Regions from separate parts of the Arthrobacter sp. NPDC058192 genome, predicted to be linked through region 1. Evidence: predicted binding sites of a transcription regulator. Region 1 holds the regulator's gene; the other holds the start of a gene.
The links. The regulator Rex, encoded in region 1, represses fermentation and respiration genes when NADH is low (regulators of the CRP and FNR family bind a similar motif). The targets are predictions, from matches to a motif close to CTTGTGAANNNNTTCACAAG.
Positions count from the first base shown of each region.

Region 2: a site for Rex is predicted at 11,393-11,412, ahead of araB (ribulokinase). Genes of this name have one in related genera too.

Region 1 is NZ_JBHVVJ010000005.1:195,908-210,825, reverse strand. It holds gene ACFVVK_RS07405 (TrkA family potassium uptake protein) at 1-247, opposite strand, end outside; gene ACFVVK_RS07400 (TrkH family potassium uptake protein) at 288-1,718, opposite strand; gene ACFVVK_RS07395 (acetoin utilization protein AcuC) at 1,835-3,058, shown strand; gene ACFVVK_RS07390 (ArsR/SmtB family transcription factor) at 3,140-3,769, shown strand; gene ACFVVK_RS07385 (alpha-hydroxy-acid oxidizing protein) at 3,856-5,202, opposite strand; gene ACFVVK_RS07380 (3-deoxy-7-phosphoheptulonate synthase) at 5,593-6,714, shown strand; gene ACFVVK_RS07375 (helix-turn-helix domain-containing protein) at 6,947-7,168, shown strand; gene ACFVVK_RS07370 (30S ribosomal protein bS22) at 7,372-7,470, shown strand; gene ACFVVK_RS07365 (HAD family phosphatase) at 7,541-8,359, opposite strand; gene ACFVVK_RS07360 (glutaredoxin family protein) at 8,512-8,784, shown strand; gene ACFVVK_RS07355 (redox-sensing transcriptional repressor Rex) at 8,859-9,554, shown strand; gene ACFVVK_RS07350 (hypothetical protein) at 9,603-10,316, opposite strand; gene ACFVVK_RS07345 (hypothetical protein) at 10,524-11,342, opposite strand; gene ACFVVK_RS07340 (YceI family protein) at 11,555-12,103, opposite strand; gene ACFVVK_RS07335 (histidine phosphatase family protein) at 12,314-12,976, shown strand; gene ACFVVK_RS07330 (TlpA family protein disulfide reductase) at 12,979-13,599, shown strand; gene ACFVVK_RS07325 (cytochrome c biogenesis CcdA family protein) at 13,613-14,368, shown strand; gene ACFVVK_RS07320 (cytochrome c biogenesis protein ResB) at 14,368-14,918, shown strand, end outside.
Region 2 is NZ_JBHVVJ010000007.1:73,960-88,877, reverse strand. It holds gene ACFVVK_RS09100 (MFS transporter) at 1-536, opposite strand, end outside; gene ACFVVK_RS09095 (RpiB/LacA/LacB family sugar-phosphate isomerase) at 618-1,088, opposite strand; gene ACFVVK_RS09090 (ribokinase) at 1,097-2,098, opposite strand; gene ACFVVK_RS09085 (LacI family DNA-binding transcriptional regulator) at 2,178-3,203, opposite strand; gene ACFVVK_RS09080 (ABC transporter ATP-binding protein) at 3,420-4,259, shown strand; gene ACFVVK_RS09075 (LacI family DNA-binding transcriptional regulator) at 4,313-5,326, opposite strand; gene ACFVVK_RS09070 (LacI family DNA-binding transcriptional regulator) at 5,341-6,378, opposite strand; gene ACFVVK_RS09065 (aldose 1-epimerase family protein) at 6,408-7,304, opposite strand; gene araA (L-arabinose isomerase) at 7,301-8,836, opposite strand; gene ACFVVK_RS09055 (L-ribulose-5-phosphate 4-epimerase) at 8,874-9,584, opposite strand; gene araB (ribulokinase) at 9,581-11,329, opposite strand; gene chvE (multiple monosaccharide ABC transporter substrate-binding protein) at 11,608-12,756, shown strand; gene mmsA (multiple monosaccharide ABC transporter ATP-binding protein) at 12,864-14,393, shown strand; gene mmsB (multiple monosaccharide ABC transporter permease) at 14,399-14,918, shown strand, end outside.

The DNA.
Region 1 (14,918 bases):
TCACGGTGATCAGCACCGAGGATTCGATCGAGGTCCCCACCCCCACGACGGCGGAACTGAATTCCTGGGCGCCGAGCTGGCGGAGCGCATCGATGTTGGTGGCATCCGCTTCCACGACGTGCGTCAGGACGCTCGCCCACTTCTGGACCAAGGTGCGGTCGCGTTCAATAGCGAGCACCTCCCGGCCCTGCTTGACCAGCTGCTCTGCGGTGGATGCACCGAAGCGGCCCAGCCCGATCACCAGCACCGGTGCGTTGTGGGCGGGGCGGTTGACGGCGCCTGAGGAACTAGCCAATGATCGGTCTCTCTTCCGGGTAGTGGTACAGCTGGCTGCGCTGGCGCAGGGCCAGCCCGGCGGCAAGGGTGACTGTCCCGACGCGCCCGGCAAACATGAGCGCGGCCAGGACGTAAACCCCCGACGGCGGCAGTTCGCCACTGAGATTGGTGCTCAGGCCAACCGTGGCGAAGGCGGAAATGGTTTCAAACAGGACCCGGTCCAGGGAGGCGCCGCTGATGTTCAGGAGCAGGAGGGCCGAGACCGAGACGAGCGTCGCGCCGGCGACGATCACCGAAATGGCCACGCGCATGGTGCCTTCCGGGATGGTCCGGCCGTAAATCTTCACGTCGGCGTCGCCGCGGGCCTCGGCGGTGATCGCCAGGAACATCACGGCGATGGTGGTGACCTTGATGCCGCCGGCCGTGGATGCCGAGCCGCCGCCGGCGAACATGAGGGCATCGGAGAGCAGCATGGTGCTGGATTCCATCTGGTTTTGATCGACCAGGTTGAAGCCGCCGGAACGCAGCATGACGGAGGCAAACAGCGAGTGAGTGATCTTATCGCCGAGGTCCATGCCCCCTATGGTCCGCACGTTGTCCCACTCCAGGAACCCCCAGAGCACGGTCCCCGCGACCAGGAGAATGAAGGACACCTGGATGGTCAGCTTGGTGTGCAGGTTCCATTTCTTCCACCGCAGCCCGTTCTGCTGCAGCACCATGACCACCGGGAAGCCCAGGCTGCCCAGGAACACGCCGAGCATAAGCGGGACGAGGATCCACAGATCGGTCTCGTACGGGACGATGCCGTCCGAATGCGGTGTGAAACCGGCGTTGTTGAACGACGAAATTGAGTAGAAGACTCCGTGCCATACGGCCTGCGGGAAACTCTCGCCGAGGACCAGGAACCGGGGGATGAGAACCAGCGCCAGGGCAGCCTCGATCACCACGGAGGTGACGATCACGATCCGCAGCAGGGTACCGACTTCGCCGAGCCGGCCGGCGTTCATGGCCTCCTGGGCGATCAGCTTGCCGCGGACGCCGAGCCTTTTGCTGACCATGAGGGCCAGCAGCGACGCGAGCGTCAGAGTACCCAGGCCGCCGACGAAGATGCCCACCAGGATCACGAGCTGGCCGAAGAAGGACCAGTGCACGGCCGTGGAGACCACCGTCAGACCCGTGACGCACACGGCGGACGCCGCCGTGAAGAGGGCCTCGTGCAGGGGGGTGGGCTGTCCAGTCGCGGAGGCCACGGGCAACGACAACAAAGCGGTGAAGACCAGGATCACGACGGCGAAGGCCGTGAGCGCCAGGCGGGCCGGCGAGCTGTTGGCGATGCCGTCAATGAAGTCGCGCAGGCGTGTGAAGATCCACAGGCCGTCCCGCTCCGGCATGCCTGGCTGCCAGTTGGCCGCGCTCGTGGACCGCGACTGGCTTTGCGTCATGTTTTTCCTCGGTTGAAACTGCTTCCCTCAGTAGTAAACCACTAAACGCCGTGCCATGGCCGCGGTCCCACCTGCGCGTGGAAGAAGCCGGGGGCGCCTCGGGTAGCCTGTCATTGATGACATTCCTGCCGGGACTCGCTCAGACCGCGCTGCCGACGACGGTGGTGTGGGCTCCTGCCATGACCGCGTACAACTTTGGCAGCGGCCACCCGATGGCGCCGGAGCGCATGGAGCTGACGGCGAGGCTGGCGGGCAGCCTTGGCCTGCTGGATCTGGACCACGTGACGGTGGCGGCCCCGGAGGTCGCCAGCGACGAGGAGCTGCGCACGGTCCACAGCGCGGAGTTTGTCGCCGCCGTGCGGCGCGTGAGCGAAAATCCGGACACGCCTGATGAAGCCCGGGGCCTCGGAACTGAGGACGACCCGGCCTTTGCCGGAATGCACGAGGCCAGCGCCCGGCTGGCCGGGGGATCCTTGCTGGCGGCCGCTGCCATTCTGGACGGCAGCGCCGTGCGGGCAGTGAACTTCGGTGGTGGAATGCATCACGCCTCGCGGGAGCGCGCGAGCGGTTTTTGTGTTTACAACGACGCCGCCCTGGCCATCCAGCGGCTGCTCGACGGCGGTGTCCGGCGCGTCGCCTACGTGGACATCGACGCGCACCATGGCGACGGCACCCAAAGCATCTTCTGGGACGATCCGCGGGTCCTGACCATTTCGCTACACGAGTCCGGGCTGACGCTCTTCCCGGGCACTGGATTCGCCAATGAGATCGGCGGCCCCGAAGCACAGGGCAGCGCCGTGAACGTCGCGCTGCCGGCAGGCACCGCCGACGCGGGCTGGCTCCGGGCCTTCCACGCCGTCGTGCCACAGCTCATTGGCGCGTATGAACCGGAAATTATCGTCAGCCAGCACGGGTGCGACTCGCACCGTCATGACCCGCTGACCCACCTGAACGTCAGCGTGGACGGCCAGCGTGAGGCCGCAGTCGCCATCGGAAATCTCGCCGCTCGTTACTGCGACAACCGGTGGGTTTCCACCGGGGGCGGTGGCTACAGCGTAGTCAGCGTGGTGCCGCGGTCTTGGAGCCATCTCATTGCCATCGCCGCCGGCCGTCCCGTGCCCCTGCGCACGCCGGTCCCCGAGGACTGGCGCAGCTACGTCAGGGACAAGTACGGGGCCAAGTACGGCGTGGAGCCCCCCGAAGCGATGGGTGACGACGTCGACCTCTGGTGGCGGTCCTGGGAGGTGGGTTTTGATCCCAACGACGCCGTGGACCGGGCCATCATGGCCACCCGCAAAGAGGTGTTTCCCCTGCACGGGCTGGATCCCTGGTTCGACTAGCACGGGTCCAAATATGAGGCGGCGAACTGGCCCGGCAATTGGTGGATGCCATCTGGCGTATATGTCGCTAGTGTGGAGGGCATGGTGACAGACGACGTATTTGCCGTCATTGCTGAGGCAACCAGGCGCGACATCCTGGTGGCCCTCCGCAAGGGGGACAAGGCTGTGGGGGAACTGGTCCAGGAGCTTGAGGCGAGCCAGCCCACCATTTCCAAACACCTGAAAGTCCTCCGGGAAGCGGATCTGGTGAGCATGCGCGCCCAGGGCCAAAAGCGCTACTACGCGCTCAACCCCAAGCCCCTCGCCGGCATCGCCAGCTGGCTTCAGTCGTTCGACGGCGTCCCGGGCGCGGCAGCGGGCCCCGCGCCGGCCGTCCAGGCGGAGCCCGGCAGCGCAACTGTTCCGGGCGGGTTGGCCGCGGCGGCCAGCCCAAAGCCCGCGGCGCCAACCGCCACAGCCCAGGCCGCTACAGCCCAGGCCGCCACGGCACAGCCGGCCACCCAGCCCGCCACGGCACAGCCAGCCGCCCAGCCCGCCGCCGCGCTGGCGGCGCGCCCCGCCGGCAGCCCCCTGAGTCCCGCCGTCGTTATCCCGGTGGGAACTGCGGGCGAGGACAAAATGCCCCAGCAGATCGGGCGGACCGTGGGCCGCGCTGCCACTAAGGCCGCTGACCTCCTCGCCAACCTGCCGAAGTTCGGCCGCAGGAAATAACCCAACCAACCAGCAGCAGGGCCGTCCTGGGCGACCAGAACAGCCCCTGCTGCGAGTTGGGCGTGAGTTACGCGGGCAGGAACAGGCTAGCTCCGGAGGAGCCGCACATGGTCCGGGGTGAGGTCCGCGACCCGGCCGACGCCCAGCAGGGCCATGGTGCGCTGCATGTCCTTCTCCAGGATCTGGAGCGCCCGGTCGACGCCGGCCCGGCCGCCGGCCATGAGACCGTACAGGTAGGCCCGGCCGATCAGCGTGAAGTCGGCGCCCAGGGCGAGGGCGGCGACGATATCAGCGCCGCTCATGATGCCGGTGTCCAGGATGACCGCCGCGTCGCTGCCGTCCGCCTTTAGCGCGGCGGAGACGTCGGGGAGCAGGTGGAAGGGGATGGGGGCGCGGTCGAGCTGGCGTCCGCCGTGGTTGGACAGCACGATCCCGTCCGCGCCGTGGTCCACCACCTTGCGGGCGTCCTCGACAGTCTGGATGCCCTTGACCACGAGTTTGCCCTTCCAGGTCTCACGCAGCCAGTCGAGGTCCTCGAAAGTCAGGGTGGGATCAAACATGGAGTTGATGAGGTCCGCAACCGTGCCCGTGTACCGGGACAGGGACGCGAAGGTCAGCGGCTCGTGGGTCAGGAAGTTGAACCACCAGGCGGGCCGGTAGGACGCATCCACGACGGTCTTGAGCGTCAGGGCGGGCGGGATGGTCATGCCGTTGCGGACATCACGGAGCCGCGCACCAGCGACGGCGGTGTCCACCGTGACCATGAGGGTGTCGTTGCCCGCTTGGGCGGCTCGTTGGATCAGTTCCAGCGACCGGTCCCGGTCGGTCCAGAGGTAGAGCTGGAACCAGTTGCGGCCAGCCGGCGCCGCCGCGGCTACATCCTCGATGGACGCCGTCCCCATCGTGGAGAGGGTGTATGGAATGCCGGCGGCCTCTGCGGCCTGGGATCCGGCATATTCGCCTTCGGACTGCATCATGCGGGTGAATCCGGTGGGCGCAATGCCCACCGGCAGGCGGGACGGCTTGCCGAGAATGTCGGTGCTGAGGTCGATGCTGGAGACATTACGCAGGATGCCGGGGCGGAACTCGATGTCCAGGAAGGCCTGGCGGGCCCGGCGGAGGGTAATCTCGGCCTCGGCGGCTCCGTCGGTGTAGTCGAAAGGTGCCTGGGGCGTGCGGCGCTTGGCCATGTCGCGGAGGTCCCAGATGGTGCTGGCACGCCGCAGCCTGGCGGCCCGGCTGAACTCCGGCTTCTTGAACTGCATGAGCGGCGCGAGGTCGGCGTACCGGGGCGCGCGGCGCTTCAACGCGGCGGGGAGCCCGCTGGCGCCCGATCCGGTGCCTTGCCCGGATGCCGGGGTCCCGGGCGCCGGGGCTGTGGCCGCGGGAGTGGTCGGTGCCTCGGGGTTGCCGGGCGGGACGGTCTGCGTCATTGGTGCCTCCGGTTCTGCAAGATCGGCGTGTGCTCCAGAACACTCTAGCGGTCAGTTTTTGGAGCCCCGGCACGCGGCGCCCCGTCGGCCAACCGGGACAGGGGGAGGCGGGCTGCCGTCCCTCTCCCGCGGTGCGGGACGACCCCCGGCCGGGCGCCGGTGAAATGTTACGCAGGATGTTTGCCCCCGGCGCGGCCCGGGGCTATGGTCGTGGCTATGACTAACCGTTGGTATGCGTATTTTTCGTTGGCTCTGGAGGGGCCCGCGTCTAACTGACACGCATCCAACTTTCCTTCAGAGCCAACAGGGCAGAGATCATTCTCTGCCCTTCGCCATTTCTCCGGCGGGTTCTGATCAGGGCCCGCTCCGCACCCGGAACAGGACCCGAACATGAGCATCGAAGCAGCCGCCGACACCCAGCACCCCACCTCGAACCTGCGCGTCAGCGAGTTCACGCCGCTGCCGACCCCACGGGAGATGATGGCGGAAATGCCGCTGGAAGCCCGCATGGCCGAGGTCGTGGGGCGCGGCCGGGACGAGGTCCGCGCCATCATGGACGGCGTCGACGACCGGCTCCTCGTGATCGTGGGTCCCTGCTCCATCCACGACCCCAAGGCCGGCCTCGAATACGCCCGGCGGCTGGTGAGCCAGGCCGAGAAGCACCGCGAAGACCTGCTGATTGTCATGCGCACCTACTTCGAGAAGCCCCGCACCACCGTGGGCTGGAAGGGCCTGATCAACGACCCGCGGCTGGACGGCAGCCACGACATCCCGGCGGGCCTGCGCGCGGCCCGGGCGTTCCTGCGCCAGGTCACGGCGCTCGGCCTGCCCGCCGCCACCGAATTCCTCGAGCCAATCAGTCCGCAGTACGTCGCGGACCTCGTCGCGTGGGGCGCGATCGGTGCGCGCACCACGGAGAGCCAGATCCACCGGCAGCTGGCGTCCGGGCTCTCGATGCCGATCGGCTTCAAGAACGGGACCGACGGCGGCCTCCAGGTAGCACTCGACGCGTGCAGTGCAGCCGCGTCTTCCCAGGCGTTCCTCGGAATCGACGACGCCGGCCGGGCGGCGCTGGTGGCGACGGGCGGCAACCCGGACACCCATGTCATCCTCCGCGGCGGACGCAAGGGGCCGAACTACTCCGCAGTCGACGTTGAAGCCGCCTCCGCCGACCTCGCGGCGAGGCAGTTGAACCCCCGGCTGATCGTCGATGCCAGCCACGCCAACAGCGGCAAGAACCACCACCGCCAGGCCGAGGTTGCGCTCGAGATCGGTTCCCAGCTCGAAGGCGCCGGAGCTGCGGCGGGGGCGATCGCCGGCGTCATGCTTGAGAGTTTCCTGGTGGGAGGGGCGCAGAACCTGGACGTCCACGCCGCGGGCACGGACGGAGCTGCCCGGGACGAGCTGGTCTACGGCCAGAGCGTCACCGATGCGTGCATGGACTGGGACGTGACGGCGTCGGTGCTCAGCCAGCTGGCCGCCTCGGCCAGGACGCGCCGGACCCGCGCCTGAGGACTGGCTCGCGCCAATTGTGAAGCCCGGCCCGAGGCGGAGCCCACCGCGCCGCCGCCGGCGAGACTTTCCGCATTCCTGCGGAAAGTGCGTGGGTATTCCTGCGGAAGCCTTTCACATTGGCACCATGAGCAACTAGAGTTGCTATCACATGGTTGTTGCATGGCTCAGCATCGGCACACCGCCATGTCATCAGTGGGGCTGCCGTGAGCTTGAGCAAAGGAATAGGGAAATGTCTACGGAGGCCAACTTCTCCAAGGCCCGTTTTTTGACCGTGGCCGAAGTCGCGGAACTCATGCGGGTATCTAAGATGACCGTGTACCGACTCGTGCATTCGGGGGAGATGCCGGCTGTCCGGTTCGGCCGCTCCTACCGCGTCCCCGAAAACGCCGTCGAACAGTACCTCAAGGGTGCCGTCGTCGACCGTACCGACGGCCACGCCGGGACTGGCTGACCGGCAGCGGCAGCTAATTCCGGCGCGAACCGTTGCTTCGGGCCCCCGCAGGCGGCCCGCGGTCGTGGGTGCCCCGGAGAGGCGGTACCCTGTTAAGGAACGTTTTACGTCATTGTAAGAACCTGTCAGTTGTTTAGTCTGCTGCTTAGCCCGCGGACCCTTCCCAACAGGCAGGTACTGCATCTAGCCGGTAAGGAACTTTCGTGGGTTCAGTTATTAAGAAGCGTCGCAAGCGTATGGCCAAGAAGAAGCACCGCAAGCTGCTTCGCAAGACGCGCCACCAGCGCCGCAATAAGAAGTAGCCATACTTCGCACTGCATGAAATGCCCGTTGCCTCTCAGGCGGCGGGCATTTTTTTTGCCCCCGGGGAGCTCAGCGGCCCGGGCCGCGGAAGCGGGAGAAACCCCGCCACAGGCCGTAGATGGCCCCGCCGACCGTGGCGGCCTTGAACCCCAACGTGGCGGCGCGCCGGCCGGCGCGGAAATCGTAGACCGGCCAGTTGTGCTCGCGGGCATAGCGGCGCAGCTTGGAGTCGGGATTGATGGCAACAGGGTGGCCGACCATGCTCAGCAGCGGGATGTCGTTATGTGAATCGCTGTAGGCCCAGCAGCGCCCAAGGTCCAGGCCCTCGTCCTCGGCGATCCGCCGGACTGCCACGGCTTTGGCGGGGCCATGGAGGATTTCCCCCACGAGCTGTCCCGTGTAAGAGCCGTCCAGGATCTCGCCCACAGTGCCGAGCGCCCCGGTCAGGCCCAGCCGGCTGGCAATGACGGTAGCCACTTCGACCGGCGTCGCCGTGACGAGCCAGACTTTGCGCCCCACCCGGAGGTGCTGCTCGGCCAGCGCTTTGGCCCCCGGCCAGATCCGCGACTCGATCATCTCGTCATAGACCTCTTCGCCGAGGGCTTCGATGTCCTTCGCCGTGATGCCGGCCGCCAGCTTCAGCGCGGAATCACGGACGGCATGGACGTCGTCGATGTTTTCCCCGCGCAGTATGAACATGAGCTGCTTCCAGGCGAAACCGGCAGCCTGCGCTAGGGTGAACGCACCGCGCTGGTGCAGCTTGCGCGCCACGTGGAAAAGGCTGGCGCCCTTCATGAGGGTGTTGTCGACGTCGAAGAAAGCGGCCTCGCCGTGCTGCGTCGGTGCAGCAGGCTCGCTGGCCACAGCGACGTATTTCTCCTCGGGCATGCCACGAGTCTAGTCAATGGCCGGCCCCAGGCCACTCCCAGGGTGCGCGAGGCGGCGGCAGGACTGCCGTGCGGTGCCCTTGGGCGTTCTTCGGGCTTCCCGGGCCATGGGCCGCGTCGACGCCGGGGTAGCCGCCGGGCTACGGTGGAGGCATGGCCACACCTGCGCCCCTTCCCGAGGTCGTTCTGATCACCAAAGCCGACTGTCACCTGTGCGCGGAGGCGCGTGCCGCCGTCGGCCGGGTTGCCGCGGGGCTCGGAATTGCGTGGACGGAGAAGTCGGTGGATGACGACGCCGGGCTGCGCGAACGCTTCGCCGAGGAGATCCCGGTGGTGCTGGTGAACGGTATCCAGCGTGATTTCTGGAAGATCGACGAGGCCCGCCTGACGCGGACCCTGGAGCGGTTGCTCGGGCAGCCGTCCTGACGGGCGCCTGCTTTGTTGCGTGACGCGCGGGGGCTCTAGAGTGGGAAGCACAACGCGACTCAATGGAGCAGATAGTGACTTCGCTGGATTCATCTCCCGAGGCTGTTCCCGGGGGAGCCGGGACTGCCGCCAAACAGATTCCACCGGCCGCCGTGGCCCGGCTGACCATTTATCTGCGCGCCCTGACCACGCTGCTGGCTGAGGGGGTGGACCGGGTCTCGTCCGAGTCGCTGGCTGAGGCCTCTGGAGTCAGTTCCTCGACCCTGCGCAAAGACCTTTCGTACGTCGGCTCCTACGGAACCCGGGGGGTGGGTTACGAGGTCCAGTACCTAAACCGGCATATCGCAGCGGCACTCGGGCTGACGCACGACTGGAAGGTCGCAATCGTTGGTGCGGGCAACCTGGGCAAGGCGCTGGCCCGGTATGGCGGATTCGAGTCGCGGGGCTTTGACATCGTGGCGATTTTCGACGCCGACCAGATGGTGGTGGGCAGCGAAGTCGGCTGGCTCCGGGTCAGTGACGCCGCGGACCTTGAGCCGGTATTGCAGCGCACGGGTGCCAACATGGTGGTCCTGGCACTGCCCGCCGCGGTTGCCCAGGATGTCTGCGACCGGGTGGTCGCCGCCGGTGTCCGGAGCATCCTCAGCTTCGCGCCGGTGATGCTGCAGGTCCCACCGGGGGTCAACCTCCGCAAGGTCGACATGGCAACTGAGCTGCAGATCCTGGCCTACCACGCACAAAGGGCGCAGGACCCGGAAGACGCCGACTAGGCTCAGTCAGGTCCTCCGGCCCCGCGCCCGTGGCACTTCTCCTGGCCGTTACTTCCCGAACGGCGCTCCGGGCTGCCCGAAGGGGTTGGCAAAGGACTGCCGCTTCTGGAAATAGGGCGAGGTGGTGGGGAGATACAGCAACACGATGGCCGCGATGCCGAGAAGCGCCGCGAGGGTGGCAAGGCTCAGCGGGACGATGTTGAAGATCGACAGGGCGGCAAACACCGTGCCCAGAATGCGGGCCCAGTTCTTACCCTTGCGGACGTTGAACGCGACGAGCGCGTACAGCCCGGCGCTGATCACGGCGAACACCACGATGGTGCCGATCAGGAATCCCTTGATGGACTCGAAATCGAGCGACGTGCCGCTTGCGGCCATCTGCTTTTCGAACAAGTCCCGCACCTCGGGAGAGTCCAAGGTTCCCAGGGACACCAGCATGGAAATCACCCACAAGGCGCCCGCACCGATGATCAGCCAGAACGACGTATTGACCAGTTGGGGGACCCCGCCCGCGCCCTGCGGCTGCCCTGACGGGTACTGGGCGTAGGGGGACTGGCCGTACGGGGACTGGCCATACTGCGGAGCGTTCGGACCCTGCTGCCCGTAGGCAGGGGGCGTCGGCTGCCCGTACTGCGGCGCGTTTTGCCCGTACTGCGGCGCGTTTTGCCCGTACTGCGGCGCGTTTTGCCCGTAGCCCGGAGTGGACTCGCCGCCCGGCTCGGAGCCGTTGGGAGGTGAAGGCTGGGCTGGAGGGTTGCTCATGAAGCGTTCCTTTGCGTGTCAATCACTGAATCGGCCACCGGGACCAGTGATCCTTCCCTGCCCCCAGCATGGTTTAGCTCCACCGTACCGCGGGCCGGCCGCCGTGCGGATCATTCCGGAGAGGTATTCGAAAACCTCTTGCGGCCCCTGGACCCGGGCCCCCCGGGCGCCGTGACCGCCAGACTGACCGGCGGTGAATCGAGAGGCCTATACCCGTCCCCGGTGTGCGGCGAACCAGGCCTGCGGGTTCGGCAGCCACATGAGCACGGTTGCCACCAAGCTGATGATGAAGCCCGGCAGATTTCCGCCGGTCCTGCCCTCAGCAACGCTGGAACTGATGATTGCCAGCAGCAGGGCGATGCCCGCGACAATCGTCAGTGCCAGCCGGGCCCATTCCCGGCCTTCCTTCATCTTCATCGCCAAAATAATCTGGGCGGTGGCCAGCGCGAGGGCTACCACCACCAGCACCAGCACCAGGAGCCCGAGGGGCGGCGCGAAAGCGATGAGGACGAAGGACCCGAACAGGCCGATTATTCCGCCGAGAAGGCCCAGGAAGCCGCCGATGAGCCAGATCCAGTAGGAAATCTTGAGCTCCGTAGGCATCACCGCGACGTTGAACATGCCGGATAGGCCGCCCGCGGGCAATGCCTCGCCGAAGCTTCTCGGGCGGTCGGCGGGCATCGAAAAGCGGTTTCCACTGGCGGCCTGCTGCCCCTGGTAGCCGGGCGGCGGAGCTTGGTAGCCCGGGGGTGGCGGCTGGTAGCCGGGCGGCGGAGCTTGGTAGCCCGGGGGTGGCGGCTGGTAGCCGGGCGGCGGAGCCTGGTAGCCCGGGGGTGGCGGCTGGTAGCCGGGCGGTGGTGCCTGGTAGCCCGGGGGTGGCGGCTGGTAGCCGGGCGGTGGTGCCTGATATCCGGGAGGGGGCGTCGGGTTGACCGGGGGCTGCTGCGGGCCGGCGCCCGGGACGCCTTCCGAAGGCGGCGGGTGGGCACCCGGCTGCTGCGGCGGTACATCACCTGCGTTGCTCATGGCTCTCACTGTAGACCGCAGTTTCCCCGTTATCTAGGGAATTCCGGACTGCTTCCGGCGTCCGTTGGCAGGTCCCGCAGCGGCGGAAACCGCTGGCGGAAACCGGCGGGGAAATATGGGCGCATACAACAGCGCCCCGCCTCATCGCGAAGATGATGCGGGGCGCTGGAACGGGCTGCCGGCGTCGGCTGGCCTGCCCTAAATGGTGCGGATTATGCTGCGGGAGCGATGAAGGCCAGTTCCAGGTTGATGGCCACCTTGTCGCTGACCAGCACGCCGCCGGCTTCGAGGACCGCGTTCCAGGTCAGGCCGAAGTCCTTGCGGCTGATGGTGGTTTCGGCGCTGAGGCCGGCCCGGGTGTTGCCGAAGGGATCGACGGCCACGCCGTTGAATTCGGTCTCGAGGGCCACCGGGCGGGTGATGCCCTTGATGGTCAGGTCGCCCTGGAGTTCGTAGGCGTCGCCCTTGGGGACGATGGTGCTGGAGACAAAGGAGATCTCCGGGAAGGTCTCAACATCGAAGAAGTCCTCGCCGCGGACGTGGCCGTCGCGGTTGGCGTCGCCGGAGTCGAAGCTTGCGGTCTTGATCGAGGCATTGACCTTGGAGTCGGTGACGTTCTCGGCCAGATCCAGGGTGGCTGCGGCGTCGGTGAACTGACCGCGGACCTTGCTGATGCCTGCGTGGCGGACCGTGAAGCCGATTTCGCTGTGCGAGGGGTCAAGGGTCCAGATGCCGGTGGTGACGTTTGCGGGAAGTGCCATGGTGATTCTCCTTGGGTCGGGGTGGTCAGGCTGCTCGTCTGATCGTCAGTTGAAGCCTCATTGGTTGAACTCTCAACTAACTGCTTCACCCAGTATAAACATGCGTTTGCATCTTTTATTCCAACTCCGGGGAACATCTTTCAAAACTTTTGAGTTCTACCTTTCGTAGAAGATTTCAGATCGACAAGCATCTTTGAGAAACTGGTAGACATGCCCCAAGCCACTGTTCATTTGCTCCGCCACGGCGAGGTCCACAACCCCGAGGGTGTCCTGTACGGCAGGTTGCCCGAATTCCACCTCTCCGAGCTGGGCCGGGAGATGGCCCGAACGCTGGCGGAACACTTCAGCGAGCGTGCCGCGCAGGGGGCGCGGATCGTTCACCTCGGCGCCTCCCCGCTGACCCGCGCGCAGGAGACGGCGAAGCCCATCGCCGACGCCCTGGGTCTCGAGATTGCCACGGATGCCCGCATCATCGAAGCCGAAAATTACTTCGAGGGCCTCCACGTCACCAAGGCCGAACTGCTCAGGCCCAGGCACTGGGCCCGGCTGTACAACCCGTTCCGGCCGTCCTGGGGTGAGCCGTACAAGGTGCAGGCAGCGCGGGTTACCGCCGCGGTCCACGATGCCCGCCTCCGGGCGATTGAGCTGGGCGGTGACGGGGCCGAAGCCGTCCTCGTCAGCCACCAGCTGCCCATCTGGGCCACACGGCTCAGCGCCGAAGGCCGCCCGTTGTGGCATGACCCGCGCAAGCGCGAGTGCACGCTGACCTCCGTGACGTCCCTGGTGTTCGACGACGGCGGCCTCGTGCGCGTCGAGTACAGCGAGCCCGCCGCCGCCCTGCTGCCCGGTGCCGCCAGCACCCCGGGAGCTTGAGGATGGCACAGAACCGCCGCGCGGGGGCTCCGCTGTCCCGCCGCAGCGCCCTCACTGCCGGCGGCGCCGCCTTGGCCGCGGTGTTCGGCTTGTCCGGCTGTGCCCAGGACGATGCCCTCGCGAAGCAGGCCAAGGCAGGGGACAACAAGAACTACGTCGCCGGCGACGGATCGGTAACCGAGTTCGCCGTCGCCGACCGCAAGAGCCCGGTGCAGCTTAAGGGGACGCTGTTCGACGGCACCGCCGTCACGTCGGCCGACTTCCCCGGCAAGGTGACGGTGCTGAACTTCTGGTTCGCGGCCTGCGCCCCCTGCCGGGTGGAGGCGCCCTCGCTCGAGGCGCTGAACCAGGAGTTCAAGAGCCAGGGCGTGCAGTTCTTCGGCGTCAACCTGCGCGATGAGAAGCCCACGGCCGACGCGTTCGACAAGACCTTCAACCTGACGTACCCGAGCTTCAACGACAAGGACGGAGCCGTGCTCCTGGCCGTCTCCGGCCTCGTGCCGCCCGGCGCCGTCCCCACCACGCTCGTGCTGGACAAACAGGGCCGCGTCGCGTCCCGGGTCCTCGGCGAAATCCAGCAGGGCACGCTCAAGTCCCTCATCGCCGCCGCCGTGGCTGAGTAGCGCGGTCCACGCCGTGAACAGCCCCTTCGCCGAAGCCATCCTGAACGGATCGCTCCTGCTTGCCATTCCTGTCGCGCTCCTGGCCGGCCTCGTCTCCTTCCTTTCACCCTGTGTGCTGCCGCTCGTGCCCGGCTACCTCGGCTACGTCACCGGGCTGACCGGCGTCGACCTGCAGAAGCAGAGGCGCGGCCGGATGTTGGCCGGAATCGGGCTTTTCGTTCTCGGCTTCTCCGTGATTTTCGTGCTGCTGGGCGGTGCGTTCGGGCAGCTGGGCAGCCTGATCACCGGCTCCCAGAACAGATGGATCACCCAGCTGCTCGGCGTCCTCGTGATAATCATGGGCGTTGTGTTCATGGGCGGCTTCGGCTGGCTCCAGCGCGATGCGAAGATTCATGCCAAGCCGCCGGCCGGGCTGTGGGGCGCACCCTTGCTGGGCGTCACCTTCGGGCTGGGTTGGGCACCGTGCATCGGTCCCACCTATTCGGCCGTCCAGCTCCTGAGCCTCTCTGGCGGCTCCTCTGCGGCCAAGGGCGCGTTCCTGGCGTTCGTCTACTGCCTGGGGCTGGGCATTCCGTTCCTGCTGATTGCCCTGGCCGTGCGCCGCGGCATCGGCGTGATGTCCTTCTTCCGCAAGCACCGGCTCGCCATCCAGCGCACCGGCGGCGGCATCCTGGTCCTGCTCGGCGTCCTGATGGCCAGCGGCGTGTGGGGCACCTGGGTGTCCGAGTTGCAGTACTGGTTCCAAACCGATGTGAAATTGCCGATCTGATGAGCGAGCGCGTGAACGTAAAGAAGAAAAAGTCCCCGAAGTCCGAGGCTGTCCTGCCCACGCTCGGTCCGTGGGGGATGCTTCGGTGGGCCTGGACGCAGCTGACCAGCATGCGTACCGCCCTCTTCCTGCTCCTGCTGCTGGCCGTTGCCGCCGTGCCCGGGTCGCTGTTCCCGCAGCGCCCCGCCAACCCGGCGATCGTCACCCAGTACATCAAGGACCACCCGGACTACGGCCAGCTCCTCGATTCCCTGCAGCTCTACGACGTCTATTCCTCGGCGTGGTTTTCCGCGATCTACCTCCTGCTGTTCATTTCACTGATCGGCTGCGTGGTACCGCGCGCCATCGCGCACTACAAGGCGATGCGCTCCCAGCCCCCGCGCACCCCCGCCCGGCTGTCCCGGCTGCCGGAATACGGCACCCTCGTGATTCCGGCCGACGCCGGGATCCCGGCGCCGGCAGCCATCTCCAGTGCCGCGGAACTGCTGAAAAGGCGCGGCTACCGCGTCGACGTTCGGGACCGCGACGGCGCCCGGCCCTCCCTGGGGGC
Region 2 (14,918 bases), on a different contig from region 1:
GCGGCGTTTGCAAGAGTGATGCCCAGCGGGTTGCCCGCCTGCGGGATGGCGGAGTAGCAGCCGCGCCGCTTCCAGGGCGCGTGCTCGAAGGTCATCATGACGGCGCCGCCCCATTCCGCGCCGAAGGCGAGGCCCTGGATCATCCGGATGATGACCAGCAGGATGGGCGCAAGGATGCCGACCTGGCCGTATGTGGGAAGGCAGCCGATCAGGACGGTGGCGATGCCCATGGTCAGCAGCGCGCCGACGAGAACGGGCTTTCGGCCGAACTTGTCGCCGAGGTAGCCGCCTACAGCACCGCCGATGGGACGCATGAGGAAGCCCACGGCCAGGGTGGCGAACGCGAGGAGCGTTCCGACAACGGGGTCTGTGTTGGGGAAGAAGACCTTGCCGAAGTACAACGCCGCGGCTGTGCCGTAGGCGACGAAGTCGTAGTTTTCCACGCAGGTGCCGGCGGCCGAAGCCATGGCCGTCTTGATCTTTCCGGGTGAACCGTGGGCGGCCTGGCGAGGCCGGTCCGTGATTTCTGCCGTCATGTTCGATATCTCCTTTGATATTGCTGGGCAGCCTTGAGCGGTGTGCCGAAGGCCAGGTAAACGTTTGTCGTGCGAGGCCGGTCAGATTTCGGCTGCCAGCTCCCTGGCGCCCTCGAGTTCCATTTCGCGAAGCTTCCGTACCCGCCGGATGGTGTCCTCGTCGTTGTCGAACTTCGCGTCGAGGAAGGACTGGAGGACTTCCTTCGCGGTGGCCCGGCCAATCAGCCAGGCACCCATGGCGATGGCGTTCGCGTCGTCGTGCTCCACGCTTTGATGGGCGGAGTAGACGTCGTGTCCTAGGGCGCAGCGGATGCCCGGGATCTTATTGGCCGCCATCACGGCGCCGACCCCAGTGCCGCAGACCAGGACGGCCCGCTCGGCCTCGCCGGACCTGACGAGATCGCAGGTGGCCCTTGTGATGTCCGGGAAATCTACCGGCGCGTCGCTGGGCGAGCCGCGGTCAATGACCTCATGGCCGAGCTCCTCCAGGACTGTTTGGACAAACGATTTCAGCGGGAAGCCGGCGTGATCGTTGCCAAGTGCGATTTTCATGGGTCTCCTTAGTTCGGAACGACGGGACTGGACGTTGCAAGGGATGGTGCTGGTGCGGGGTTTTCCGCTGCTGGTACGGGGAGGGCCGGCAGTTTGCTTTCCGGGTCTTCGTCTGCCGGAAGTTCATCCCGCCATGGAATCGATTCCATGGCGCCGGTACGGGTAACGGCAAGAGCCGCCGCGCGGCTGGCGCGGGCCATGGCCGCGGGCAGCTCGCAGGCGCCTGCCAGCGATGCGGCGAGGTAGCCCACGAACGTGTCGCCGGCACCGGTGCTGTCCGCGGCGCTTACTTTCGTTGCCGGAACGTGCACGAGCTTGCCCTCGAGGACCGTAAAGGCCCCCTGCGCGCCGGCGGTGCACAGGACGGCCGCGCCCAGGATGGACGGTAGCGCCTGAACCAGCTCGTGGAGGTTCCCGGATATCCCGGCGAGGTCCGCCAGGACCTGGATTTCCTGTTCGTTCACCACCAGGAGGTCGACGTCGTCGAACAGTCCGTCGATCCGCCCGGGGGCGGGGGCAGCGTTAAGGATGACGGATGCCCCGCGGCTCTTCGCCGTGCGGGCGGCTTGCCGGACGAGCTCCGTGGGGATCTCCAGCTGCAGGACCAGGACATCGTCGGACCGCACAGCGGCGAGTCCCGCCTCGACGTCCGCGGCGGTGAGTGCAGCGTTCGCGCCCGGGCTGATGATGATCTGGTTTTCGCCCTGGTCGTCGACCGCGATAATCGCTGTTCCGGTCGCGGCAGCGCTGCTGACCCGGACGTGCCTCGCGTCGATGTGCGCCTCAGACAGGATCTGCAGAATCCGCCGTCCATGGGCGTCGTCGCCGACGGCGCCGGTAAATGCCGTCGCGGCACCGGCACGGGCCGCCGCCACGGCCTGGTTGCCGCCCTTGCCGCCCGGGCTGAAGGATGCGTCGGAGCCCCGCACGGTTTCGCCCGCCCGGGGCAGGGAACGGACCCGGATGTTCTGGTCGATATTGAGGCTTCCGACCACAAAAACCCTGCTCATTGGACGTGCTCCTTCGGTGGTGTCGAACGGGGACCCAAGCCGTAAATGAGAGGGGTCTGGCGGGAGGCAACCGATGTTGTCATGGCTGCCCAAGGCTGGGATCCGGGTTGCCCGAGGAGGCACGGACAACCAATTCGCTCGGCAGAACCACTGATTCCGGCTTCTGCCCGTCGATAACCTCCAGAAGGAGCCTGACCGCCGTCCGGCCCATTGCCTCGACATCGTGGGCGATAACGGTCAGCGGAGGATCAAGCAGGGAAAACCACTCGATGTCATCGAACGCGATGAGGGCCATGTCCCGACCGATGCGCAGGCCCTTGCGGTTCAGAGTGGCCAGCGCTCCGACGGCCATGGGGCTGTCGGCAGCCAACAGCGCGGTCGGCGGCTGGGCGAGGCCCAGAAGGTGGTGGGCGCCGGCTGAGCCGCTGGCTGACTGGAAGTCACCGAAATAGGTCAAGCCGGGATCGCTGCTCAGCCCGAACTCGCGGGCTGCGCGGGTGAATGACTTGAGCCGGTCCCGTCCGGTGGATGTGCTTTGTGGCCCGGCGATGTAGCCGACGCGTTGGTGACCCTGACGGGCAAGATGCTCCACGGCCTGCCGGATACCGGCTTCACTGTCCGTCGTGACGCTCGGGACGTCGATCCCGTCGATGGTGCGGTCGACGAACACCATCGGGATGTCCCGTTCCAGCAGGGCCTGAAGGCTGGAACTGCCTTCGCCCTGCGGTGCTGCTATGACGCCATCCACCCGCTGGGAAATGAAGGTGTCGAGATATCGGTCTTGCTGCGGGATGCTTTCGTTGGCGTTTCCCAGCAGGGTGACAAGCCCCTCCGAGAGGGCCGCCTGCTCGGCCGCGTGCGCCAGATCGGCGAAGAACGGGTTGCGGACGTCGGAAAGGAGCAACCCGATAACGTTGGTTCTGGTGGAGCGGAGTGCACGCGCCTGGGCGTTGGGGTGAAAATCCAACTCGGCGACGGCGGCGGCCACCTTCTGCCTGGACTCCGGGGAGGTGGCCGGGTTTCCGGAAAGCACTCTGGACGCGGTCGCGGGGGAGACGCCGGCGAGTGCCGCGACGTCTTTGATGGTGATGGACGGTCCCGTCACTGGTCTACCCCTCTCTTGAAGCTTCATCTTAAGTCCGCCATGGAATCGTTTCCATGGAATCGGTTCCACAAGTATGTGACACGCCTTACAAACTGTCAATGGCGGCGGGCGACGCCGCCGGCGGCCGCTTCCCACACGCACCGGCCCGATATCATGAGCCGGGAGTGTCTGGCCGAATACAGATCCTTTAATACACGTCCTTGAGGAGCCTTGGGAATGAACCATCAGCCGAACCGTGAAATGGTTGTGGAGTTGGAAGATGTGACGTTCCGCCGGGGTGACAAGGAAATCATCAGCGGGGTATCGATGTCTGTCCGGGCGGGAGAGCATTGGGCCCTGCTGGGCGCGAACGGGGCGGGGAAAAGCACGCTGATGGGGCTCTGCGGAGCCGTCACCCACCCCAGTTCCGGCACCGTGCGGGTCCTGGGCGAACGCCTGGGCCGCGTGGAACTGCAGGCCCTGCGGCGCGCCATTGGCCACGTCAATCCGCGGCACCGGATACTCTCCCCGCTGACCATCCACCAAGTTGTACTCACCGGCCTCACGGGCAGCAACGAACTGCCGGCCAGGTGGGAGCCGGGCCCCGCCCAGCTCGCCCGCGCCAATGCCCTGCTCGAAGAGCTCGGCCTGGCCGGCAAGGCCGCCTCCCGCTGGCCGACACTCTCGCAAGGGGAGCGGGGACGGGCCCTGATCGCCCGCGCGCTCATTTCCTCGCCCAAATTGCTGCTGCTTGATGAACCCTGCACGGGTTTGGACGTTGCTGCCCGGGAACAGCTGCTGGAAACCATCGACATTCTCACCCACACCCACCCGCAGATGGCGTCCGTCCTGGTCACTCACCATTTGGAAGAATTGCCGACGACCACCAGCCATGCCCTGCTGATCGCAGACGGCCGGACGGTCGCCGCCGGCCCGGCAGCAGAAATCATTACCAGCGCAAACATCACGTCCGCTTTCAGGCACCCCATCGAAGTTGAGCACCGGCACCGGCGCTGGAGCGCCCGCGTCGACCGTCCCCTCCGGTCAGTGCACTCCAGGGAAGCTGTCCCCGCCTGACAGCAGCTCGTGGGAGCGACCTGGCCAGAACTCAGTTGCCGAGCTCTTGGACATTAGACGGCGGCTGTAGTGCTCTTACGGACCACGAGTTCAGGTTCCACCACGGTGCTGCCCGGGCCTTTCCCCTCCCTGATGGCGGTCAACATGACATCCATGCAGCGCCGCCCCAGCTCCTCGAAATCCTGACGCACCGTGGTCAGGGGCGGGGTGAAGTAACCCGACTCGGGCTGGTCGTCGAAGCCCACAACGGAGACGTCCTCGGGCACCCGGACGCCAGCTTCGTTGAAGGCGCGCAGGAGACCCAGGGCCATCTGGTCGTTGCCCACGAACAGCGCCGTGGCGGAACGGTCCACGGCCAGTTTCCTGCCGATCTGGTAACCGCTGCCGGCACTCCAGTCACCCTCCACGAGCAGATCGGCGTCGAGGCCCGCCGATTCCAGAGCCGATCTCCAGCCCTCGGCCCGTGCGACGCCGTCGATCCAGTCCTGGGGCCCCGCGACATGCCCGATCCGGCGGTGGCCCTGCTCGATCAGATGCCTGACGGCGAGCTCCGTCCCGCGGAGCTGGTCCACCATGACGCCGCTCACGGCGTCGTTTCCCTGCGTCCCGACGGCCACCACGGGAATTCCGAGTGCCACCTCGGCGAGGGCTGCCAGGGTTTCCGAATGCGGCACGATCACCACGATGCCGTCCACGGACTGATCCAAAAAGTGCATGGTGGCGTCTTGAATCGCCTCCCGGCCAACCTCACGCAGGGCCGCAATGCTGACAAAGTACCCGGCGTCGCGCGCAGCCTGCTCGACTCCCAGCAAGGTGTTGGCCGGGCCATACTGGGACATCTCACTGCCCAGCACTCCGATTGTCTGGGAACGCCGGGTGACCAGGCTTCGCGCCGCGGTGTTGCGCCGGTAGCCCAGTTCGGCGATGGCCGCCTCAACCTTCCCCCGCGTGGAGGCGCTCACGTTGGGATGATTATTGATCACCCTGGACACAGTCTGGTGCGAGACTCCCGCGCGGTCCGCCACATCCTCAAGCCGTGGCAGGCGCCGCTCATTCCTTTGTCTCATGTGGCTATTCTGCGTCATTTGAGTGGCCGGGCAGTTGAAGACCGGACAATGAGTGTCGGATTTACGACTGATGCAGCGCTTGAATATCCGCTGCCCATGTCGAATCCGGTGTCCATCTCCGAAAGGAGCATCTGGATGCACCGGCCCCCGAGTTCCTTGAAACCCTGGTTGACGGAGGTAAGCGGTGGGACAAAGTAGGCCGCCTCGGGCTGGTCGTCATAGCCAACCACACTGATATCCTCCGGAACGCGCAGCCCCGCTTCAGCGAAGGCGCGCAGCGCTCCCAGGGCCATTTGGTCATTTGCCGCAAACAGGGCGGTGGCGGCGCGCCCACCCGCCAGCTCGAGGCCGGCCCGGTACCCGCTTTCAGCGCTCCAGTCGCCCCTGATCAGTGACGTAGCCGCCAGTCCGGCCTCCAGCAAGGTATGCCGCCACCCTTCAATGCGGGCTGCGGCATCGATCCAGTCGGGCGGCCCGGATACATGCGCGATTGCGGTGTGGCCGAGATCCACCAGGTGCTGCACTGCAAGGCTGGCGCCCATCCGCTGGTTCACTGCGGCGACTCTCAGCCCCTCGTCGACACCGAACCCGACGGCAACCAGGGGAACTGCGATCCTGATGGTGCGCAACGAACGGAACATCGCCTCATGCGGCACGATGACGACCATCCCGTCCACTGACTGCAGCATGAAATGCTCGAGCGCATCCCGGATGGCCGCCGGGGTCACTTTGCTAAGGCTCGCCATGCTCACGGAATACCCTTTGTCCCGCGCTGCCTCCTGGACTCCCAGCAGCACATTGGCAGGACCATACTCGGACATGCCGCTGCCCAGGACCCCGATGGTCTGGGAGCGCCGAGTCACCAGGCTGCGGGCTGCCGTGTTGCGGCGATAGCCCAATTCGGCGATGGCCTTTTCGACCCGCTCGCGTGTCTTCGCACTGACGTTGGGATGCTTGTTGAGGACCCGTGAAACCGTCTGATGGGAGACGCCGGCAAGCTTCGCCACGTCCTCCATTACAGCAGGACGCCTGTCCAATGAGTCTGCTCGCATCCCTCTCCTTTCCCGCGCGCCTCGTGCGTCTAAGCGGCGAAGATGCGCCAGGACGCCTGGTGTGATGTGCCGGGCTTCAGCTCCACCAAGTCCTGATCGCTGTTGAACGCATCCGGCGGGCAAGTCATGGGTTCCACGGCAAGCCCCAGCCGATTGGGCGCAGGCGGCTGCTTGTCGGCGGTGTGGATCTGGAGCCAGCGGCACTTCCGGTCCCAAGCCAATCCGACGCCGGTTCCGCCCGGGTCGCGGACGAGTACGCGGGCCTGTCCGTCGCCGTCGAACGCGATGTCGGTGAATGCGTGGTCGATCTCGATGGCGCCAATGGCGCGCGCGGCACGAAAGTCGAACTTGTGGCCTTCCACGGCGCGTATTTCCTTCGGCAGCAGCCGGTCCGGGGTGACCTCCAAGAATGCGCCCGCGGGGATTTCGAGGATCCAGTCGTCGAGGGGCGCCGGGCCGGCGACCAGGTAGGGGTGCGGGCAGACACCGTACGGGGCCGTGGCCCCGCCCACGTTGCTCGCGGTGACGCTAAAGTGCAGGCCGTTGCCGTCCAGCACGTACTGTGCCTGTAGCTCGAGCTCAAACGGGTAGCCGGCGGCGGGCCCCACAGTGCACACCAACGTAAGCGAGCCACCGTCCTGTTCATTCAGGGTCCAGTCGAGCGCAAAAGCCAGCCCGTGCAGGGACGTCTTCCGCTCTGGTTCATTGATCGGCAGCCGGTGCATCTCGCCGTCGAAGCTGTAAGTGCCGTCGGCGATGCGGTTTGGCCAAGGCGCCGCGATGATCCCCCGGTAATCGGGAACGGGACCGCCCGCCGGGGACGGGACAATCAGGTCCCGTCCCCGGTGGAGGAGCTCCCGCAGGGCCGCCCCCCGCGGGGTGATGACGGCGGCGTAGCCTCCGGCGCGGATTTCGTACTCGTTCACAGTCCGCCGGCGAGTTTGTAGTACGCGGCGTTCCAGGCGAGCTCTTTCTTGAACGCCCTGATGGTGGTGCCGTCGTCGATGGTGAGGAGCTCTGTCTGCGCGATGTCGGCGAAATCCTCGAAGACGTCCATGCCGATCTGGGTGCTCAGCACGGTGTGGTGCGCGGCTCCGGCGGTCAGCCAGGCGGCGGCCGACGTCGCGAAGTCCGGCTTGGGCGACCACAGCGCCCGGGCGACGGGCAGGTTGGGCAGCGGTTCGTCGAGGTCGACGACGTCGACGGCGTTTGCCACGAGGCGGAAGCGGTCGCGCATGTCCGACAGGGCGACGACGACGCCGGGGCCGGCGTCGGTGTCAAAGACCAGCCGCACGGGGTCCTCCTTGCCGCCGATCCCGAGGGGGTGGATCTCCACGCGGGGTTTGGTGGCGGTCAGGGAGGGGCAGACCTCGAGCATGTGCGCGCCAAGAATCTTCTCCTGGCCCGGGACCAGGTGGTAGGTGTAGTCCTCCATGAGCGATGCGCCGCCGGGAAGGCCGGCGCCCATGACCTTGGCCGCGCGGACCAGGATGGCGGTCTTCCAGTCACCCTCGGCGCCAAACCCGTAACCGTCGGCCATCAGCCGCTGGACCGCCATGCCAGGCAGCTGGCGCAGCGCGCCGAGGTCCTCAAAGGAGGTGGTGAACGCGGCGGAACCGTTGGCTTCGAGGAAACTGCGCAGGCCAAGCTCGATCCGTGCACTGTAGCGCAGCGATTCGTGCCGGGCACCGCCCGCCTGAAGCTCCGGGGCTACCTCATAAAGGCGCCCGTACTCGGCGATGAGGGCGTCGACGTCGGACTCCGCGGCGCCGTGCACGGCGCCGGCGAGCTCGTTGACGGACCAGGTGTTGACGGAGACGCCGAAGCGCAGTTCGGCCTCGGTCTTGTCGCCTTCGGTGACGGCGACGTTGCGCATGTTGTCCCCGAATCGGGTGAGCTTGAGGGTCCGGACGGCGGCCCAGCCTGCGGAGGCGCGCTGCCAGGCGCCGACCTGGCGGGTGACCTCCGGGTTGGAGACGTGGCCCACCACGGTCTTGCGCGGGATGCCCAGCCGGGACTGGATATAACCGAATTCGCGGTCGCCGTGGGCGGCCTGGTTCAGGTTCATGAAGTCGAAGTCGATGTCCGCCCACGGCAGTTCAACGTTGGCCTGGGTGTGCAGGTGCAGCAACGGTTTGCGCAGCAGGTCCAAGCCCTGAATCCACATCTTGGCCGGGGAGAAGGTGTGCATCCAGGCGGTCACGCCGATCACGGCGTCCTCGGAGTTCGCGTCGAGGGCGGTGCGGCGGATGGCGTCGGAGTCGGTGAGGACCGGCTTCCAGACGACCTTGACCGGGACGGCGGAGGACGCGTTCAGCGCGTCCGCAATCTCCTGCGACTGCGCGGCCACCTGCTTCAGGACGTCCTCGCCGTAGAGGTGCTGGCTGCCGGTCAGGAACCAGACCTCGTACTGCTCAAGGGACGTGCTGTTGGCGGAGGTGCTGCTGGCGTGGGGCATGGGTTTCTCCTGGAGGTTCTGTGGAAGATTCGGCGGCCTAGCGGCCGTAGACGTTTTGGTAGCGGTCGTAAAGCGACTCGATCTGGCCCGGGTCGATGGGCAGCGGCTCGCCGAGCTGCCGCGAGACGTGGACCGTCCGGGCCACTTCCTCGCACATCACGGCCGCCTTCACGGCCGAGCGGGCGTCCTTGCCGATGGTGAAGGGGCCGTGGTTCTGCATCAGAACGGCCGGGGAATTCGAGTTCCGGAGCGTTTCGACGATTCCCTTGCCGATCGAGTCGTCTCCGATCAATGCGAACGGGCCCGTGGGGATGGGTCCGCCGAATTCGTCGCCCATCATGGTGAGCACGCACGGAATGTCTTCCCCGCGCGCAGCCCAGGCGGTGGCGTAGGTGGAGTGGGTGTGCACCACGCCGCCGACGTCGGGCATGTTCCGGTAGACGTAGGCGTGCGCGGCCGTGTCAGAAGAGGGGCTCAGGGCCGGATTGCCCCACTCAATAATGTCCCCGCCTCCGCCGTTAGAGGCCGCGCTGACCGGGATTCCGTACAGGTCGGTGACCACCATGAGATCGGGGGTCAAGTCGTCATAGGACACCCCGGAGGGCTTGATGACCATGAGGTCGTAGCCGGGGACGCGGCCCGAGACGTTGCCGGCCGTCCAGACCACCAGCCCGTAGCGGGTCAGCTCGGCATGCAGGTCGCAGACCTCGCGGCGGATGCGCTCAATCGATTCGAGCAGCGTGCTCATGCGGAGACTCCCTCGAGGGCGGCGGTGCGTGTGTGGTGTGCACTGCGCTGGATGGCTTTGAGCCGGTGCATCACGTCATTGCCGCCCCGGCCGAAGTAGTCGTGCAGTGCCCGGTACTCCTGGAAGAGCGCCTCGTACGCGGCCACGTTCTCCGGGATCGGGGTGTACACCTCGCCCGGGGCGGCGCCCATGGCTTCGGCGGCAGCACGGATTTCCGGGTAGGCGCCGGCAGCGACGGCGGCGTGGATGGCCGAACCAAGGGCGGGACCCTGCGTGGAGCCGATGGTGGAGAGCTGCAGCCCGGTGACGTCCGCGTAGATCTGCATCAGCAGCCTGTTCTTCAGAAGGCCGCCGGCGGCAATGAATTCCGTCACCGGCACCCCGGAGTCGCGGAAGGCGTCAACGATGGTGCGGGTGCCGAAGGCCGTGGCCTCCAGCAGCGCCCGGTAGGTGTCCTCGGGCTTGGTCGCAAGGGTCTGGCCCACGACGATTCCGGACAGTTCGTGGTCCACCAGCACCGACCGGTTGCCCGAGTGCCAGTCCAGGGCAAGAAGTCCGTGTTCGCCGATGGCCTGGGCGGAGGCCAGTTCGGTGAGGTATTCGTGGACGCCCTGCCCGGCCGCGGCGGCGGCCTGATGGTAGGCGGGCGGCAAGCCGTTCTTGATGAACCAGCCGAAGATGTCGCCGACGCCGCTCTGCCCGGCTTCATAGCCCCAAAGTCCGTCGACGATTCCGCCGTCCACCGCACCGCACATGCCGGGGACTTCCTGCAGTTCGGCGCCGTTCAGAACGTGGCAGGTGGAGGTGCCCATGATGGCCACGAGCTGGCCGGGCTCCACGGCCTTCGCCGCGGGGGCCGTGACGTGGGCGTCGACATTGCCGACCGCCACCGCGATGCCCTCGGGCAGACCGGTCCAGGCCGCGGCTTCGGCCGTCAGGCGGCCGGCGGCGTCGCCGAGCCGGCCGATGGTGTGCTCCAGCTTCGTGCTGACGAAATCCTCGAAGTCCGGGTTGAGGGCGGCGAGAAACTCCTCCGAGGGGTAGCGGCCGTCCTGGTAGATGCCCTTGTACCCCGCTGTGCAGGCGTTGCGGACATAGTTGCCGCACAGCTGCCAGACGATCCAGTCGGCCGCCTCCACCCAGCGGTCCATGGCCGCGTAGGTCTCCGGGTCTTCCTCGAGCAGCTGCAGGCCCTTGGCGAACTCCCATTCCGAGGAGATGAGCCCGCCGTAGCGCGGCAGCCAGCTTTCGCCGCGTTCCGCGGCCAGGGCATTGATGCGGTCCGCCTGCGGCTGCGCGGCGTGGTGGCGCCACAGCTTCACGTAGGCGTGCGGGCGGTCAGCGAAGCCGGGCACCTCGTTCAGTGGAGTACCGTCGGCTTTGACCGGCACCATGGTGCACGCCGTGAAGTCGGTACCAATGCCGACGACGGCGGCCGGGTCGATCCCCGCGTCGGCGATCGCCGCCGGGACAGCGTGCCGGAGCACGTCCCGGTAGTCGTTGGGCACCTGAAGCCCCCAATCCCCGGGAAGGCGGGCGGCTGTTCCGTCCGCGACGCCCGCCACCCCGGCAGGAAGGGCGTCGGTGACCACGGCGTGCGGGTAGTCGAACACCCCGCTGCCGAGTTCCTTGCCGTCACGGACGCGGACCACCACGGCCCGCCCGGAAAGCGTGCCGTAGTCCACGCCGATGACGTAGCTGTCAGTGCCGGGGTCGAAGTCGACGGCATGGTTTGCATCTGCCATGAAACTGCCTCCATCCGGGAGGCGTCGGCCTCATTACCGGGGTTGTAGGGAAAGATCAGTCCAATTGTGAACGCTAACAAAACGGAAGTCAATGCCCCGCCGCCTGCCCCGCCTCGGCCCGGAGCCAGCTCCGGCTCGCTCTCCGACCTGCCTGGCAGGACGACGAAAAAAAGCTCTTGTTAGCGTTCACAATTGCGCTTATATTGGTACGAACACATCACCAATGTGCCGACGGTCAGGAAGCATAGACGCTACTCGGCCCAACAACACTCGCGGCAATGTTGCCGCGGAAGGAGCAGATCGTGCGAATCAAGAAACTCCTCGGCGCGTTCGTCGTCGCCCTCACGCTGGCGGCGGGGGCCACCGGTTGCGGTGCCCGGGGTGCCGCCAGCGAACCTAGCGGAACGGCCAACCCCAGCGACTCGCTGGTGGGAATCTCCATGCCGACCCAGACCTCCGAACGGTGGATCGCGGACGGCAAGAACGTCTCCGAGTCCCTGGCGAAGCTCGGCTACAAAACGGACCTGCAGTACGCCAATGACGACATCCCCACCCAGGTGTCCCAGATCGAAAACATGCTGACCAAGGGCGCCAAGGCCCTCGTTATCGCCGCGATCGACGGAACCACCCTGACCGATGTCCTCGCCAAGGCCAAGGAGCAGAACGTCAAAGTCATCGCCTATGACCGCCTCATCAACGGCACGCCCAACGTGGACTATTACACGACCTTCGACAACTACACCGTGGGCGTCCAGCAGGCGACCTCGCTCCTGACCGGGCTGGGCCTGATCGATGCCAGCGGAAAGAAGGTGGAGGGCAAGGGACCCTTCAACATTGAACTGTTCGCCGGGAGCCCGGATGACAACAATGCCAACTTCTTCTGGACCGGGGCCATGGACACCCTCAAGCCCTACCTGGATGCCGGAACGCTGAAGGTTCCCAGCGGCCAGACCAAGTTCGAGCAGGCCGCCATCCTGCGCTGGCAGGCCCCCGTGGCCCAGAAGCGCATGGAAGACATCCTCACAGCCGCCTACAGCTCCGGCACCAAGCTGCACGGTGTCCTGTCCCCGTACGACGGGCTGTCGATCGGCATCATCTCGGCCCTGACCAGCACCGGCGGCTATGCCAAGGGAAGCTTGCCGGTGGTCACCGGCCAGGACGCAGAAAAGGGTTCAGTCAAGTCCATCGTCGCCGGCGAGCAGTACTCCACGATCTTCAAGGACACCCGCCAGCTCGGCTCGCAGGCAGTCAAGATGGTCGACGCCGTCCTGAAGGGCCAGGAGCCGGAGGTCAATGACTCCAAGACCTACGACAACAAGGTCAAGGTCGTCCCGGCCTACCTGCTCAAGTCCGTGATTGTCACGGCGGACAACTACCAGAAGGAACTCATCGACTCCGGGTACTACACCGCAGCCGACGTCAAGTAGCCAACCCCGAGGGGTTGTGGCCGGGCGTCCGGCGCGGCCACAACCCCTCCCGCAAGCCCCTGCAGCCGCAGGAAAGCCCAGCTTCGACCAGTCAGCGGGAATTGACGATGAATACACCCATTCTTCAAATGCGAGGAATCACCAAGACCTTCCCCGGCGTGAAGGCCCTCCAGGACGTCATGCTGGATGTGAACCGCGGCGAGGTGCACGCCATTTGCGGTGAAAACGGCGCCGGAAAATCCACCCTCATGAAAGTGCTGTCGGGCGTCTACCCGCACAGCTCGTTTGAGGGAGACATCCTCTTCGAAAATGAACCGTGCGACTTCTCCAGCATCTCGGACAGTGAGAAGCGCGGCATTGTGATCATCCACCAGGAACTGGCGCTGAGTCCCTTCCTGTCCATCGCCGAAAACATCTACCTCGGCAACGAACAGGCCAAGAACGGCTGGGTGGACTGGCGGAAGACCAACCTCGAAGCGAGCAAGCTGCTGGCCCGGGTGGGCCTCAGCGAGAACCCCGTCACCCCCGTCCAGCACATCAGCGTCGGCAAGCAGCAACTGGTGGAAATCGCCAAGGCACTCTCCAAAGAGGTCAAGCTGCTGATCCTGGACGAGCCCACCGCCGCGCTCAATGACGAGGACTCCGGCCACCTGCTGGACCTGATCCTCCACCTGAAGGGGCAGGGCGTCACCAGCATCATCATCAGCCACAAACTGAACGAAATCCGCAAGGTTGCGGACGCCGTCACCATCATCCGCGACGGCAAGACCATCGAGACTCTCCGGCTGGACGAGGGCCAGATCACCCAGGAACGCATCATCCGCGGCATGGTGGGCCGGGACCTTGAAAGCCTGTATCCGGACCGTGACCCCAACATCGGCGAGGAGGTCCTCCGGATCGAGGACTGGTCAGTGCGGCACCCGCAGGACCACACCCGGATGGTCGTCAACAACGCCAGTCTCAATGTCCGCAAGGGCGAAGTGGTGGGACTCGCCGGCCTGATGGGTGCCGGCCGGACAGAGCTCGCCATGAGCGTCTTCGGCCGGACCTACGGCACCGCAACCTCGGGGAAGGTCTTTAAATACGGCAAGGAAATCAACACAGGCACCGTCGCAGGGGCCATCAAGCACGGCATCGCGTATGCCACCGAGGACCGCAAGCATTACGGCTTGAACCTCATCGAGGACATCAAGCGGAACATCTCCATGGCCGCGCTCCGCAAACTGGTCAAGGGCGGCTGGGTGGACAAGAACGAAGAGACCCTCGTTGCCAACGGCTACCGGAAGAGCATGAACATCAAGGCTCCTTCGGTGGCAGCCGTCACCGGCAAGCTCTCCGGCGGGAACCAGCAGAAGGTCGTGCTCAGCAAATGGATGTTCTCCGATCCGGACGTCCTCATCCTCGATGAACCCACCCGCGGGATCGACGTCGGCGCCAAGTTCGAGATCTACACGATCATCGCCAAGCTCGCGGCCGAAGGAAAAGCCGTCATCGTGATCTCCTCGGAGCTCCCCGAGCTCCTCGGGATCTGCGACCGCATCTACACCCTGTCCGCCGGCCACGTCACCGGCGAAGTGCCCATCGCAGAAGCATCCCAGGAATCCCTCATGCACTACATGACCCAAGAGAAGGAATAGCGAACATGTCCGCCCTACGAGAATCCCTCGGCTTCCTGACAAGCCGCCTCCGCCAGGTTGGCATCTTCGTCGCCCTGATCCTGATCGTCCTGCTGTTCCAAGGACTCACCGGCGGAATCCTGCTGGAACCGCAGAACGTCACCAACCTCGTTGTCCAGAACAGCTACATCCTCATCCTCGCCATCGGCATGGTGATGGTCATCATCGCCGGCCACATCGACCTTTCCGTGGGGTCCGTCGCCGGCTTCGTCGGAGCCATTGCCGGCGTCATGATCGTTCATTGGGGCTGGCCCTGGTGGCTCGCCATCCCGGCCTGCCTGCTGGTCGGCGCCCTGGTCGGCGCCTGGCAGGGTTACTGGATTGCCCACGTCGGCATCCCTGCCTTCATCGTTACCCTCGCCGGCATGCTGATCTTCCGCGGACTAACCCTGATCGTGCTCAAGAACCAGCAGATCACCCCCTTTCCCGCCGAACTGCGGGCCTTGGGCGGAGGCTTCCTCCCGGACATCTCGGGGGGCACCTCGG